2 regions of the Acidiphilium sp. JA12-A1 genome follow, and region 1 is predicted to be linked to the other one. Evidence: riboswitches for the same ligand, from Rfam matches in the RefSeq annotation. Region 1 holds a riboswitch; the other holds the start of a gene.
The links. A riboswitch is a leader RNA that binds a small molecule or an ion and turns the genes downstream of it on or off. The one in region 1 is predicted to bind fluoride.

Region 1 (7,116 bases):
GGCGCCGGCTGGCGCGGCGGTATCCGGCGCCGGGCGATCGGGATTTCATCGTCGTCGATATCGCGCGCGAGCGGCTCGACCTGTTTCGCGACGGGCGGTATCGCGCCGGCTGGCGGGTTTCGACCTCCCGTTTCGGGGTCGGCCAGCGCCGCGGCAGCGACCGGACGCCGGTTGGGGTATTTCGCGTCGTCGGCGAACTCGGGCGGGGCGGGCCGGCGGACCAGGTCCTGAATGCCGCAGGGCCAACCGGCCGGTTCGCGAAGCCGGTCCTCGCGCCGGGTCACCTTGCCGCGAGCCGGCTGATCGTCGGGCGAATCCTGCTGCTCGAGGGTTTGCAGCCGGGCTGGAACCAGGGCGGCGATGTCGACACGCTGGCGCGCGATATCTTCATCCACGGGACGGCCAATGTCGGCATGCTCGGCCGGCCGGCATCGCGGGGGTGCGTGCAGATGGCGCCCGGCGCGGTCATTCGCCTCGCGCGGATGATCCTGCCGGGCGCGCTGGTGATGATCACGCGGGGGGTGGGCGGCCTGCGCCGCATTCCCGGCCCCAGCGCGGGGCCAGGCAATCTTGATTTTTCAGAAATTGCTAAAAAATGATAATGAATATTTCAAAGTTAACACCAGCCCCGTTCGCGGAGGACAAGCATGACCGCCAGCATCATCGGGCCCGAGGATATCGACGCCGTTCTGGCGACCGTTCCGCGGCAGCGCATCCGGCCACTCGATGCGGTGCGCGCGCTGATCCGCCTGGCCCGCGACCCGGAGGACACCCAGCAGGTGGCGCTGATGGGCATCGCGCTGGCCGGGCGTTCGCAGCGCCGGGTGTTCCGCCGCTTCGTATCGTTCCCCGCCGGGCAGGCGGTGATCCGCGAGAAGCGGTCGCTCGCCCGCACGCTCGATGATCACGACTACCTGCGTACCCTGAAGCCGAATTCGCTCGGGCGGCACTATCTCGCCTTCATGGAGCGCGAGGGGCTGTCCGCGCGCGGCCTGATCGAGGCGACGCCGGCGGTGACCCGGAAGCTCAGCGAACTGCCCGAGCCGATCAGACTCTTTTCCAGCTACACGTCGCGCGACATGCATGATCTCTATCATGTCCTCACCGGCTATGGCCGCGACGAACTGGGCGAGGTCTGTGTGCTCGCGGTGAGTTACGAGCAGCTTCGCATCCGCGCCTTCCGCCTGATCAGCACGACCGGCCCGTTCGTGGTGCGGCGCTATCTGCGCAAGGCCGGGCTCGACGGCGATGGTGTGTTCGCCGCCGTGCGCGAGGCGCGGCGGATCGGGCGCGCGGCGGCGTGGATCCCGAGCCTCGATATCGAGGCGCTGCTGGCCGAGGATCTCGACGAACTGCGCGCCCGGCTCAACCTCGCCGAACCGGTGGCCTATCGCGCGGTGATCGCCCGCATCCGAACGGCGACGGGTTGGAACAGCGGGCCGTTCTCCGCGCTGGCGCGGACGGTCTGATTTCTGATCCGCCGGCGCTGGCGCGGCCTCCCGCGGAAGCGGTGGGTGCGCAGCCGACCGGGCTGATCGCGGATCCGCCACATTGATGACGGTGCGTTGCGGTAGAGGACAGTCCAAGAGATCGCGCCGTCCGGCCCCCCTGTGCTTCGGCCTCGACGATTCCGATTGACAGGCGTGGGCGGACAGGCGAGGGTTGAATTGTATCGCATTCCGATGCCGGTGATGGAGTTCACCGTGTAACCGCCCGTGGGGCCGATGACTCCTGTTCATATCCGCTACAGCGGAGGAGGACGGGTATCATGGTGCGTATTGGCCGGAACTGCCTTCATTCAGCCCGACGGAACCATCGGTTGCGCTCATGACCGTGCGCGACGCCATTCTGCAGGCCTGCCAGGTGGCGTTCACGATCGCGGCGGCGCCGTTCATCCAGGGGTGCATCGTCCAGTTCGAGGAGCGGATCCAGCGCGGGCACGGCCCGGGGGTGCTGCAGCCCTACCGGGATCTGTGGAAACTGTTCCACAAGGACATCGTCGTGCCGGAGACGGCCTCGTGGCTGTTCTGGGTGACGCCCGTCGTCGCCTTCACCTGCATGATGACGGTGCCGATCCTCATTCCGGTGCTGACAAACTATCCGCTGCCGCTCTCGAACATGGGGGACATTCTCGGCGGCGGGCTGATCCTGACGCTCGGCTCCTTCATGATCACCCTGGCCGGGCTCGATACCGGCAGTGCCTATGGCGGGATCGGGTCCAGCCGCGCGGCGGTCATTGGCATTCTCGCGGAGCCGACGCTGATCCTCGTTTTCGTCGGCATCACCCTGTTCGCGCGGTCGATGCTGCCCTTCGTGGTGAACCACCTGCTGGTGGCGAGCCCGGCGGTCTATCTCGGTCCCGCGCACCTGTTCCTGGTCGCCGCGTTCTTCATCCTGCTGACGGTCGAGACCGACAGGCTGCCGATCCATTCCAGCACGCATATCGAGGTCTACATGATCGAGGAGGCGCGCGTGCTCGAATATGCCGGCCCGCTGCACGCCCTGCTCAAATGGGCGTCGATGATGAAGCAGTTCATCCTCTACACGATCTTCTGCAACGTGCTGACGATGCCGTGGTTCCTCTCCACGCGCGGGCTGGCGCCGGGCGTGCTCGGCAGCGCGGCCGGCGTGATCGTGAAATTCGTCATCGTCGCCTGTGCCATCGTGACGGTCGACACGATCCAGGCGCGGTTGCGCTTCTACCGCTATCAGGAACCGCTCGCGGTTTCGTTCCTGCTGGCGGTCCTCGCCATCATCGGCACGCAGATCGGACTCGGGTGATGCACGGGTTTCACGCGACGCCGGTCGAAGCCTCGCTGTTCGGCGTTCTCGCCATCGCGAGCCTGCTGCTTGCCTTCGTCATGCTCGGCTCGCGCTGGCTGCGGCATTACCTCATCGCCTTCGCCGCGGAATCGTGGGCGATCGCTCTGCTCTCGGCGGCGGTCGGGTATATCGACCATTATCCCGAACTCTATGTCATCGCGCTGCTGACCCTGGCGTTCCGGGGAACGCTGCTGCCCTACCTGCTGCTCCGCATCATCCGGCGGCTGACGATCGAGCGGGAACTCGAGCCGCTGCTGCGACCGGGGTCGAGTCTGGTGCTGGGCGCCGGCGCCGTCGTGTTCTCGCTCGTCGTCGCCGCGCGGATGACGCAGGCGCTGCACCTGACAGCCGAGGTCGTCGTGCTGGCGCTGACGGTCATGCTGTCGATGAAGCTGATCGGCTATCTGATGCTCGCGGTGCGGCACGAGGCGGTCAGTCACGTTCTCGGGCTGCTGGTCCTCGAGAACGGCATTTTCCTCGGCACGCAGATTCTCGTGCCCGGCATGCCGATGCTGCTCGAACTCGTGATCCTGTTCGACCTGCTCATCGTCGTCGTCTGCTTCGGCGTGCTGGTGCGTTATCTCGTCGGGCAGGTCGGCAGCACGAGTGCCTTGCAACTGCGGCGGCTGGTGGGCTGAGATGACCGGGATCGCGACATCGGTCCTGATCGGCGCGCCGGCACTCGCGGTGCTGGCGATGCTGGCCGCGCCGCGGCCGCGTCTCGCGGAGCGGCTCAACCTCGCCGCGGCCGGGCTCTGCTTCATCGCCGCGGTCGCGATGACGGTTTCCGCCCCTGCCGCCGGCGCCCGCTATCTCGGGCGCTACCTGATCGTCGATCCGCTCGGCGCCTGGATCATCCTGTGCGCTGCGGTGGTCTATCTGCTCGCCTCGATCCATGCCTGCGGCTACATGCGGATGCCGGGAGAGGAAGCGCGGCTGCCGCGGTTCTACCAGCTCTTCGCCCTGTTCGCACTGACCATCTTCATCGCGCCGCTGATGAACAATCCCGGGCTTTACTGGATCGCGATCGAGATGACGACCGTGGTCAGCACCTTCCTCGTCGCGTTCGAGCAGGCGGCGGAGGCGATCGAGGCAGGGTGGAAATACATCATCATCGTCTCGGCCGGGATCACGCTGGCGCTTCTTGGCACGGTGATCTTCTACTGGGCCGGGACGTTCAGCCTGGGGCCGACCTACGACATGACCTGGCGCGTCCTGCGGCATGCCGCGCCGCACATGGACCGCGCGCTGCTCGTGCCCGGGTTCCTGCTCGTGCTGGTGGGCTACGGCACCAAGGTCGGGCTGGCGCCGATGCACACCTGGCTGCCGGATGCGCACAGCGAGGGGCCGGCGCCGGTCTCGGCGATGCTCTCCGGCGCGCTGCTGAACGCGGCGATGGCGGGCATCGTGCGCTATCTCGCGGTGCTGCACCGGGCCGGGCTGTTCATGCTGCCCGACCAGATCCTTGCGGTGTTCGGCACCGCCTCGCTCCTGGTGGCGGCGCTGTTCATCGTGCGCCAGCGCGGGGTGAAGCGGCTGATGGCGTATTCCAGCGTCGAGCACATGGGCATCGTCGCCCTCGGCTTCGGTTTCGGCGGGCCGTTCGGCGTCGCGGGCGCGATGTATCACATGCTCAACCACAGCCTGAACAAGTCGCTGATGTTCTTCGGCGCCGGCAACGCGATGCGCAGTTTCGGCACCCGGTCGATGACGCGGATCCGCGACTATGCGCGCCACTTTCCGGTCGCCGCAGCACTCTGGCTGGCCGGTGCCGTCGCGATCACCGGCGCGCCGCCCTTCGGCCTGTTCGCCAGCGAGCTGACCATCCTGCGCGCCGGTTTCCGCGGCGCCGGGCTCTGGGCGGCGATCGTGATGCTGGTTCTGCTGATCCTGATCTTCATCGGCTTCCTCGATCATTTTCGCGTCATGTATTTCGAGCCGGCCGGGGATGACGCGCCGAGGCCGGCGCGGCTCGGGGCCTGGACCGTCGTGCCAATGTGGCTCGCGCTGATCCCGTTGCTGGTGCTGGGCCTGTGGTGGCCGCGCGCGATGTGGCGCGATTTCCAGACGGTCGAACAGGTGATCGAGCGTCCGGCCGCCGCGCCGGCGCCTGCCGCGCGCGCCTCGGCCCGCATGCCGGATGCGCGGAGGGCGTCGTGAACATGCCGTCGAGGCGCGGCATGGACCCCTCGTCCCTCGAGGCCGCGGCCGGCGCGCTGCGCGCTGCGGGGGGCCGGATGATCATGGTCTATGCGGCCCCGGAGGCTGACGGGCGGCAGACGCTGCGCTACGTGTCGTCGCGCCCGGGGATCGCCGGCTTCGAGGTCTGGAGCGTTCCGGCCGGGGGAACGGTGCCGAGCATCGCCACGATCTGGCCGCTGCTGGGATGGTATGAGCGGGAGACGGCCGATCATCGCGGCATCGCCTTCTGCGGGCAGCCGGAACCGTTTTCGCTGATCGCGCCGCTGCGAGCCGATGAGGAGGCGGATCTGCGCCGGCTGCCGGGGCTGTCCGGCGATGCCGTGCAGGTGCTGCCGTTCGGGCCGGTGCGGGCCGGCGTGGTCGAATCGGCCGAGTTCAGCTTCTTCTATGTCGGCGAGGCGATCCTGCATTACGTGCCGCATCTGTTCCTCAAGCATCGCGGCATGGAAGACCGCTTCGTCGACCAGACGCCGGAGACCGGGCTCGTGCTGGCCGAGCGCGTTTCGGGGGTCGGCAGCGTGGCGCATGCCCTTGCCTATGCGCAGGCGGTGGAGGCCGCCGCGCAGGTGGCCGTTCCCGGCCGCGCGCGCTACCAGCGGGTGATCGTCGCCGAGCTCGAGCGGCTTTACAATCATCTTCATTATCTCGGCCATCTTGCCGATACGACGACGCTGAAGGTGGCCCATGCCGAAGGCGCGCTGCTTGCCGAGCGGGTCAAGCAGATCGGCGCCCGGATGACGGGCAGCCGGTTCCTGCGCGGCGTGATCGCGCCGGGCGGGCTGCGGCGGGAGCTGCGCGTCGAGGGTCTTGCCGGGGCGCTCGATGCCCTGCGCGCGCCGATCCGCCGCTACATCGCGCGGCTGGACGCCTCGGAAAGCCATTTCGACCGGCTGGCGACGACCGGCGTGCTGCCCCGCGAGGTGGCGTTCGACCAGGGCGCGACCGGGCCGGTTGCCCGTGCCTCCGGCCTCGACCGCGACCTGCGGCGCGACCATGCCTATGCCGCCTACGACGATCCCGACCTCGCCCTCGCCGTCGCCACCGGGACCGACGGCGATGCCCACGCCCGTGCTCGCGTGCGGATCGCCGAGATCGAGAATGCGCTGCTGATGATCGAGCGCGCCATCGCGCTGACGCCCGGCGGCGCAATCCGGGTCGCCTGCGCGCCGGCCGCCGGCGCCGAGGCAATGGGCTGGGCGGAATCGCCGCGCGGCACGCTGATCTATGCCGTGCATGTCGGGCCCGACGGGCGGCTCGCGCGGGTCAAGATCAAGTCGCCCTCCTTCTCCAACTGGCGGGTGTTTCCCTACACCGTGCACGGCACGAACATGATGGACTACGCGATCAACGAGGCGAGTTTCGGCCTGACCATCGCCGGATGCGCGCGATGAGGGGGAGGTGCGGATGGCACTCTGGACGCTGATCGGCCTGCTTGAGGGATCCGCGACCACGTCGTGGCCGCTGAGGCCGGGGCCGGACGGCCAGGATGGCGTGGTCGGGATGCCGCGGCTCGACCCTGGGCGCTGCGAGGCGGGATGCGAGGTATGCGCGGCATCCTGCCCGACCGGGGCGATCGGTCTCGCCGGCGCGCGGATCGCGCTCGATTACGGGCGCTGCGTCGTCTGCCAGCGTTGCGTCGAAACCTGCCCGACCGGCGCGCTGGCCGAGAGCGGGGACTGGGCGTTCGGCGCGCGGACGCGCGACGATCTCAGGACCGGCATCGAAGCCGCCGGCATGGCGGCGCTGGCCGCGGCGGATGGTCCGGGGCGCGGCTTCCGGCGCAGCCTGCATGTGCGGCATGTCGATGCCGGCTCCTGCAATGGCTGCGAATCCGAGCTGCAGGCCCTGAACAACCCGTTCTACAACCTGCACCGTCTGGGCATCTTCTTCACACCCTCGCCGCGCTTCGCCGATCTGCTGCTGGTGACCGGCCCGGTCACCCGGGCGATGCTGGAGCCGCTGCGCCGCACCTGGGAGGCGATGCCGGCGCCGCGCTGGGTCATGGCCAGCGGCACCTGCGCGGTATCCGGCGGCATCGCGCCGGGCGGGCCGTGCCTGTCCGGCCTCGAGGAGGCGCTGCCGGTCGACCTG
Region 2 (7,116 bases), on a different contig from region 1:
CTGCAACTGCGGCTGACCGGGTACGTGAACCAGCTGTTCGCCCAGGCGGTCTCGCCGGACGCGGTGGCGGAGGCGATGGAGCAGATCAGCGGCACGCTGTCGGTGCGCCACCGCATCCAGCCGAACGGGCTCAAGGATTTCTCGGTGCGCAATCTCAGCCAGATCGCCGCGGCGGCGCAGGGGTCGAGCCGGATCATGTCGCTGCTGCTGGCCATCGTCGCGTCGATCTCGCTGCTGGTGGGCGGCATCGGGATCATGAACATCCTGCTCGTGTCGGTGACGGAGCGGACCCGCGAGATCGGGCTGCGGATGGCGATCGGGGCGCGGCGGCTGCATGTGCTGCTGCAGTTCCTGGCCGAATCGGTGTTCCTCAGCGTCACCGGCGGGCTTGGCGGGATCGTGCTCGGGGTCGCGCTGTCCGGCGGGATCACGCTGTTCGCGGGCTGGCCGGCGCCGGTTTCGCTGCTGGCGGTGGCGGGCGGGTTCCTGTTCTCGGTCGCGGTGGGCGTGGCGTTCGGGTTCTACCCGGCGCGGAAGGCGGCGCGGCTCGATCCGATCGAGGCGCTGCGCTACGAGTGACGCCGGCCGGCCACGGGGCCGCGTGCAAAACCCGGCCGCCTCGCCTATCCTTCCGCCATGAGATGCAGGATTCGATACGGGCGGGCACGGCCGGGGCAGCGACGCGGCCGGCAGGCGGCGTACCTTCTCCGCCGCGGCCGCTGAGCGCAAGGTCCGCGCCATGCACGGCGACCTCTTCGGATCATGGCAGCCGGCCGCGACGGTGGCGATCTTCGCGCTGACCTACGCCGGGGTGGCGCTGGGTCGGCTGCCGTTCTTCCGGCTCGACCGCGCGGGGATCGCCTTCGTCGGCGCGGTGCTGATGGTCGCGAGCGGGGCGCTGACGCTCCGGCAGGCGGTCGCCGCGATCGATTTCGACACGATCGCGCTGCTGCTCGGCATGATGATCCTCGCCGCGGCGCTGCGCCGGGCCGGGTTCTTCGAGCGGATCACCGGGGCGGTGCTCTCGCGCGCCTCCGGCACCGATGCGCTGCTGGCGCTCACCGTCGCGATGGCCGGGCTGCTCTCGGCGGTGCTGGTCAACGACACGGTCTGCGTCGTGCTCACGCCGCTGGTGCTCGAAGCGTGCCGGGCGGGGCGGAAACAGCCCCTGCCCTATCTCGTCGCGCTGGCGACCGCCTCGAATGTCGGGTCGGTGGCGACGATCACCGGCAACCCGCAGAACATGATCATCGGCAGCCTCTCCGGCATCGGCTATGCCGCGTTCGCCGGCGCGCTGGTGCCGGTCGCGCTGCTCGGGCTGCCGATCGTCTTCCTCGTCATCCGGCTGCTGCATCGCGCGGGCTTCGAGGCGCTGACGCCGCCGGCGGCATCCGCCGCGCGGCGCCGGCCGCATGGCGGGCTCATCGGCAAGTCGGTCGTGCTGCTGGTGCTGTTCGTCATCGCCTGCCTCGGCGGCATGCGCCCGGCGGAGGCGGCGCTGGTGGCCGCCGCGCTGATCATGCTGACGCCGGGGGTGAAGAGCCAGCGCCTGCTCGCCGGCGTCGACTGGTCGCTGCTGCTGATGTTCGCGGGGCTGTTCGTCGTCGTCGCCGCGTTGCAGCGCGAGGTGATCGGCGCGGCGGTGATCGGGCGCGTCGCAGCCCTGCATCCGGGCCGGCCGGCGGTGCTGGTGCCGCTCACCGCGATCCTGTCGAACCTGGTCAGCAACGTGCCGGCGGTGCTGGTGCTGCGCCCCTTCATCGCCCATCTCGCCGACCCGCGGCAGGCGTGGCTCATCGTCGCCATGGCGTCCACCCTCGCGGGCAACCTGACGCTGCCGGGATCGGTGGCGAATCTCATCGTCGCCGAGCGGGCGCGCGCCGCCGGCGTGCGGATCGGCTTCGGCGACTATCTGAAGTTCGGCCTGCCCATCACGGTTCTCACGATCGCGCTCGGCACCGCCTGGCTCGTCGGCCTCGGCTAGGCGGTTCCGGGGCGGATTGACAGCCCGGACCCGGCATCGCAAACACGTCCCGCGCGGTCCGGCCGCGCCGGCGATGGGGTTCGCCGTGAACCGCCCGCGGGGCTGATGACTCCTGTTTCGATCCGTCAACCGCGGAGGGACAGGCACGCGCGTTTCAGACATTGCCGATCCGGCCATGGCCGGCAGGCTTCCGCCCTGCCCCGCCGCCATCCCCTCGACATTCCCGACATTTCCGCCACAACAAGAAGGCGTTTCATGATCAAGACACTTGCGGCCATCGCCTTTTTCGGCTCGCTCGGCTGCTGGGCGCGCTACGGCCAGACCATCTTCATGCAGAACCTGTTCGGGCGCGGCTTTCCCGTCGCCGTGCTCAGCATCAACGTGCTCGGCTCGTTCCTGATCGGCTTTCTCTTCGTGCTCACCGCCGAGCGCGTCGCCATCGATCCGGCGATCCGCACCGGCGTGCTCACCGGCTTTCTCGGCGGCTACACGACATTCTCGACCTTCGAGCTCGAAACGCTCATGCTGGTGGAGAACGGGGAGATCGTGAAGTCGGCGCTTTACGTGCTGCTGTCGGTCGTGCTCGGGTTCATCGGCGCCGTTCTCGGCGTCTACATCGCAAGGAATGTCTGACATGGAAGAACAGGTCACGCTGGTGCGCATCGCGCTGAGCGAAACCGATCACGGGCGGCGACGCCACCTGATGGAGGACATCCTGACGCGGCTGCGCGACGATTTCGATCTCGACGGCGTGTCGGTATTCCGGGGCATCGCGGGGATGAACGGGCAGAAGATCATCCATGCCGCCGACCTGCTGCATTTCGATGTCGACCTGCCGCTGATGATCGAGTTCTGCTGCGTGCCGGACACCGCGATATCGGTGATCGATTCGCTCGCGGATCTGGTGCCGGACGGCCACATCATTTCCTGGCCCGCCACCCGCCATCGCCGCGCGTAGCGCGAAGCGGGGACGCTCCCCCCTCCCCCGCTTGATCGACGTCAATGATGGGGGAGCGCGCGGCCGCTAGGGTTCCGGCCGGTGATGCGTGCGGAGGCGCGGCATGGAACCTGTCGCCGGCGGGGTGGCGTTGCCGGACGAGGAGCGGGCGGCGCCGGTCGCGCTGGTGGCGCGCGGCCTGGCCAAGATCTACCGGATGGGCGCGGTGGAGGTGCCGGCGCTGCGCGATGTCGACCTCACGCTCCGCGAGGGCGAGCTGGTCGTGCTGCTCGGCCCCTCGGGCAGCGGGAAATCCACGCTGCTCAACATTCTCGGCGGGCTCGACACGCCTTCGGCCGGCGAGGTGCTGTTCCGCGGCCAGCCGATCGCGCAGGGCGGCGAGCGGGGGCTGACCCGCTACCGGCGCCGGCATGTCGGCTTCGTCTTCCAGTTCTACAACCTCATCGCCAGCCTCACCGCGCGGGAGAATGTCGCGCTGGTGACCGAGATCGCCGAGGCGCCGATGGCGCCGGAGGCGGCGCTGGAGCTGGTCGGCCTCGGCGACCGGCTCGATCATTTCCCCGCCCAGCTCTCCGGCGGCGAACAGCAGCGGGTGGCCATCGCCCGCGCCATCGCCAAGTCGCCGGACCTGCTGTTCTGCGACGAGCCGACCGGCGCGCTCGACAGCCGCACCGGCATTCTCGTGCTCGAGGCGATCCTGAAGGTGAACGGCGAACTCGGCACCACCACGGCGCTCATCACCCATAACGCGGTGATCGCCGACATCGCCGACCGCGTGCTGAGCTTTGCCGACGGGCGGATCGTCGGCACGCGGGTCAACCCGGTCCGGCACAGCCCGGCCGGGCTGGTGTGGTAGCGCTCGGTGTCGAGCCTCGACCGCAAGCTGCTGCGCGATCTGTGGCGGCTGCGCCTGCAGGCGCTGGCGATCGCGCTGGTGATCGCCTCCGGCGTCGCGCTGATGGTGATGGCGCTGACCACGACCGAATCGCTGGAGGCGACGACCAGCGCCTATTACGAGCGCGCGCGCTTCGCCGATGTGTTCGCCCGGCTGAAGCGCGCGCCGGACTCGCTGGAGGCGCGGATCGCCGCGATTCCGGGCGTGCGGGTGGTGGAGACGCGAATCGTCGAGTCCGGTCTGCTGGATGTCGCGGGGTATCGCGAGCCGGTGGTGGCGACTCTGGTCTCGCTGCCGAAATCCGGCCCGCAGCGGCTCAACGCGCTGGTCCTGCGCGCGGGCCGGCTGCCGGCGCCTGGCCGGCTGCGCGAGGCGGTGGTCGGCGAGCCCTTCGCCGAGGCGCATCACCTGCGGCCGGGCGATACGATCGGCGCGGTGCTGCGCGGCCGGCGCGTGGCGCTGCGCATCGTCGGCACCGCGCTCAGCCCGGAATTCGTCTATGCGATTCCGCCCGGCGGGCTGATGCCGGATGACCGGCGGTTCGGCGTGATCTGGATGGGGCGCGACGAGCTTGCCGCCGCCTTCGGCCTGAAGGGCGCGTTCGACGATGTCTCGCTCGCGCTCTCTCCCGGCCAGCGCCCGCAGCCGGTGATCGCCCGGCTCGACGCGCTGCTCGCCCGTTATGGCGGCACCGGCGCCTATGACCGCGCCGAACAGGTCTCGAACTGGTTCCTGAGCAACGAGATCGCGCAGCAGAAGAACATGTCGCGGCTGATGCCGGCGATCTTTCTCGGCGTCGCCGCCTTCCTCACCAACATGGTGATGGCGCGGCTGGTCGCGACCGAGCGGCGGGAGATCGGCCTGCTCAAGGCGTTCGGGTATGGCGGCGGGGCGATCTTCTGGCATTACGCGAAGCTGGTGCTCGCCATCGCCGCCGGCGGCATCGTGCTGGGCGCGGTGCTCGGCGCCGCGCTCGGCAACTGGAACACCAGGCTCTATCGCGAGTTCTTCCGCTTTCCGTTCCTGCTCTACCAGCCGGGGCCACGGAGTTTCGCGATCGCCGCCGCGGTGAGCCTGGCCACCTCGCTCGCCGGCGGCATGGGGGCGGTGGGCCGCGCCGCGCGGCTGCCGCCGGCGATCGCGATGCAGCCGGCGCCGCCGGCGGTCTATCGGCGGTCTCGCCTCGGCCCGGCGGCGCTGGGGCGGTTCCTCGACGGGCCGAGCCGGATGATCGTCCGCCGCATGCTGCGCTGGCCGCTGCGCGCCTTCCTGGCGAGCGCCGGCCTCGCGCTCTCGGTCGGCGTGCTGATCCTCGCGCTGCAATGGGTCGATGCGGTGAACGCGCTGGTCGAGACGCATTACGAGCGCGGCCAGCGGCAGGACGCGACGATCACCTTCAACGACCTGCGGCCGCGCGGCGTTCTCGACGATATCCGGCATCTGCCGGGCGTGCTGGCGGCGGAGCCGTTCCGCATCGTGCCGGCGCGGCTCGCGCGCGGCCGGGCCGAACAGCGCGAACCGGTGATCGGCGTGCCGGCCGGCGCGCGCCTCGCCCCGGTGCACGACGTGGCGCGGGGGCCGATCGACATGCCGGCGGACGGGCTGGTGCTGTCGCGCCAGCTGGCGGGGCTGCTGCATGCCGGCATCGGCGATCCGGTCCGCGTGCAGTTGCTCGAAGGGCGGCGCGCGGTGCTGACGGTTCCGGTCGTCCGCCTGTTCGACACCTATATCGGCAAGCCGGCCTACATGAACCTTGCCGCGCTCAACCGGCGGATGGGCGATGGCAGCGTGCTCTCGGGCGTTCATGTCACGCTCGATGAACCACGGCGCGCGGCGTTTCTCGCCCGGCTGCGGACCCTGCCGGGGATTGCCGCGATCCAGTTCCGCCGGGCGGCGATCGACACGTTCCACCGGACGATGGGCGAGACCATCGACATCTTCCTTGGTTTCTTCATCGGGTTCGCCTCGGCGCTGTCGGTCGGGGTGATCGTCAACGCGATCCGCATCGCGCTGTCGGAGCGCGAGCGCGAACTGGCGACGCTGCGGGTGCTCGGCTTCAGCCGCGCCGAGGTGGCCTATATCCTGCTCGGCGAGATCGGGCTGCTGGTCTGGATCGCCATTCCGCTCGGCTGCGGGGCGGGGACGCTGCTCGCCTGGTATTTCGGCAAGGCGTTCGAGACCGAGCTGTTCCGGGTGCCGCCGGTGATCTACCCGTCGACCTATGGCACCGCGGCGCTGATCATGATCGCGACGGCGGCGATTGTCGCCGCCTGGCTGCGGCGGCACCTCGACCGGCTGGACATGATCGCCGTGCTGAAGACGCGGGAGTAGGAACCCATGCGCCCCTTCGTCCGGCGGATCGTGATCTGGGGCGTGCTGGCCGCGGCGGTCGGCGCCGGGATCGTCTACAGTTTCCGCCCGCGGCCGGTGGCGGTGGATGTCGCCACCGTTGCCAGAGGCATGCTGCGCGTGACCATCGACGATGACGGCGAGACCAGGGTGCGCCACGTCTACACGCTGCAGGCGCCGCTGACCGGGGATCTCGACCGGATCACCGCCGATCCGGGCGACCCGGTGACCGCGGGACGGACGGTGCTGGCGCGGATCGTGCCGGCGCCGCCCTCGATGCTCGATACCCGCACGATGGCGGAGCGGGAGGCCGCGGTGGGCGCGGCGCTGGCGGCGAAGGCGCAGGCGGCGGCCGAGCGGGACCGGGCGGAGACGACGCTGGTCTTCGCCCGCACCGAGCGCGACCGCGCCCGGCGGCTGCTGCCGCGGCGGGCGATTTCGCAGCGCGAGGCGGACGATGCCGAGCGGGCCTTCCGCGCGGCGGAGGCCGGCCTCGCCGCGGCGCGGGCGGCGCTCGAACTGCGCGACCAGGAACTCGCCGCCGCCCGCGCGCGGCTGCTGCCCCGCGACGCCGCGCGCCGCGCGGCGCCGGCCGGCGAGGTGGTGCGGGTGACGGCGCCGGTCAGCGGCGTGGTGCTGCGGGTGATCCGGCGCAGCGCCGGCATCGTCGCGGCGGGGGCGGCGCTGCTCGATATCGGCGATCCGCACCAGCTCGAGATCGTCATCGATCCGCTCTCGGAGGATGCGGTGAGGATGCGCCAGGGCGAGGCGGCGATCGTCACCGGCTGGGGTGGGCCGGACCTGCACGCGGTGATCCGCCGGATCGATCCGGTCGGGCGGATGAAGGTCTCGGCGCTGGGGATCGAGGAGCAGCGCGTCGATGTCGTGCTCGACCTCACCGATCCGCCCGCGCGCTGGCAGGCGCTCGGC

Region 2: linked by a shared signal. The riboswitch ahead of crcB (fluoride efflux transporter CrcB) and the one ahead of RT91_RS07365 (respiratory chain complex I subunit 1 family protein) in region 1 are both predicted to bind fluoride.

The regions. Positions count from the first base shown of each region.
Region 1 covers NZ_JFHO01000038.1:10,014-17,129, reverse strand. The annotation lists gene RT91_RS07375 (L,D-transpeptidase) at 1-599, shown strand, start outside; gene RT91_RS07370 (Coq4 family protein) at 648-1,469, shown strand; fluoride riboswitch at 1,679-1,741, shown strand; gene RT91_RS07365 (respiratory chain complex I subunit 1 family protein) at 1,828-2,781, shown strand; gene RT91_RS07360 (hypothetical protein) at 2,781-3,461, shown strand; gene RT91_RS07355 (proton-conducting transporter membrane subunit) at 3,463-4,983, shown strand; gene RT91_RS07350 (nickel-dependent hydrogenase large subunit) at 4,986-6,416, shown strand; gene RT91_RS07345 (4Fe-4S binding protein) at 6,430-7,116, shown strand, end outside.
Region 2 covers NZ_JFHO01000029.1:8,065-15,180, reverse strand. The annotation lists gene RT91_RS05420 (ABC transporter permease) at 1-579, shown strand, start outside; gene RT91_RS05415 (anion transporter) at 740-1,984, shown strand; fluoride riboswitch at 2,045-2,106, shown strand; gene crcB (fluoride efflux transporter CrcB) at 2,240-2,617, shown strand; gene RT91_RS05405 (DUF190 domain-containing protein) at 2,619-2,942, shown strand; gene RT91_RS05400 (ABC transporter ATP-binding protein) at 3,046-3,798, shown strand; gene RT91_RS05395 (ABC transporter permease) at 3,805-6,168, shown strand; gene RT91_RS05390 (efflux RND transporter periplasmic adaptor subunit) at 6,175-7,116, shown strand, end outside.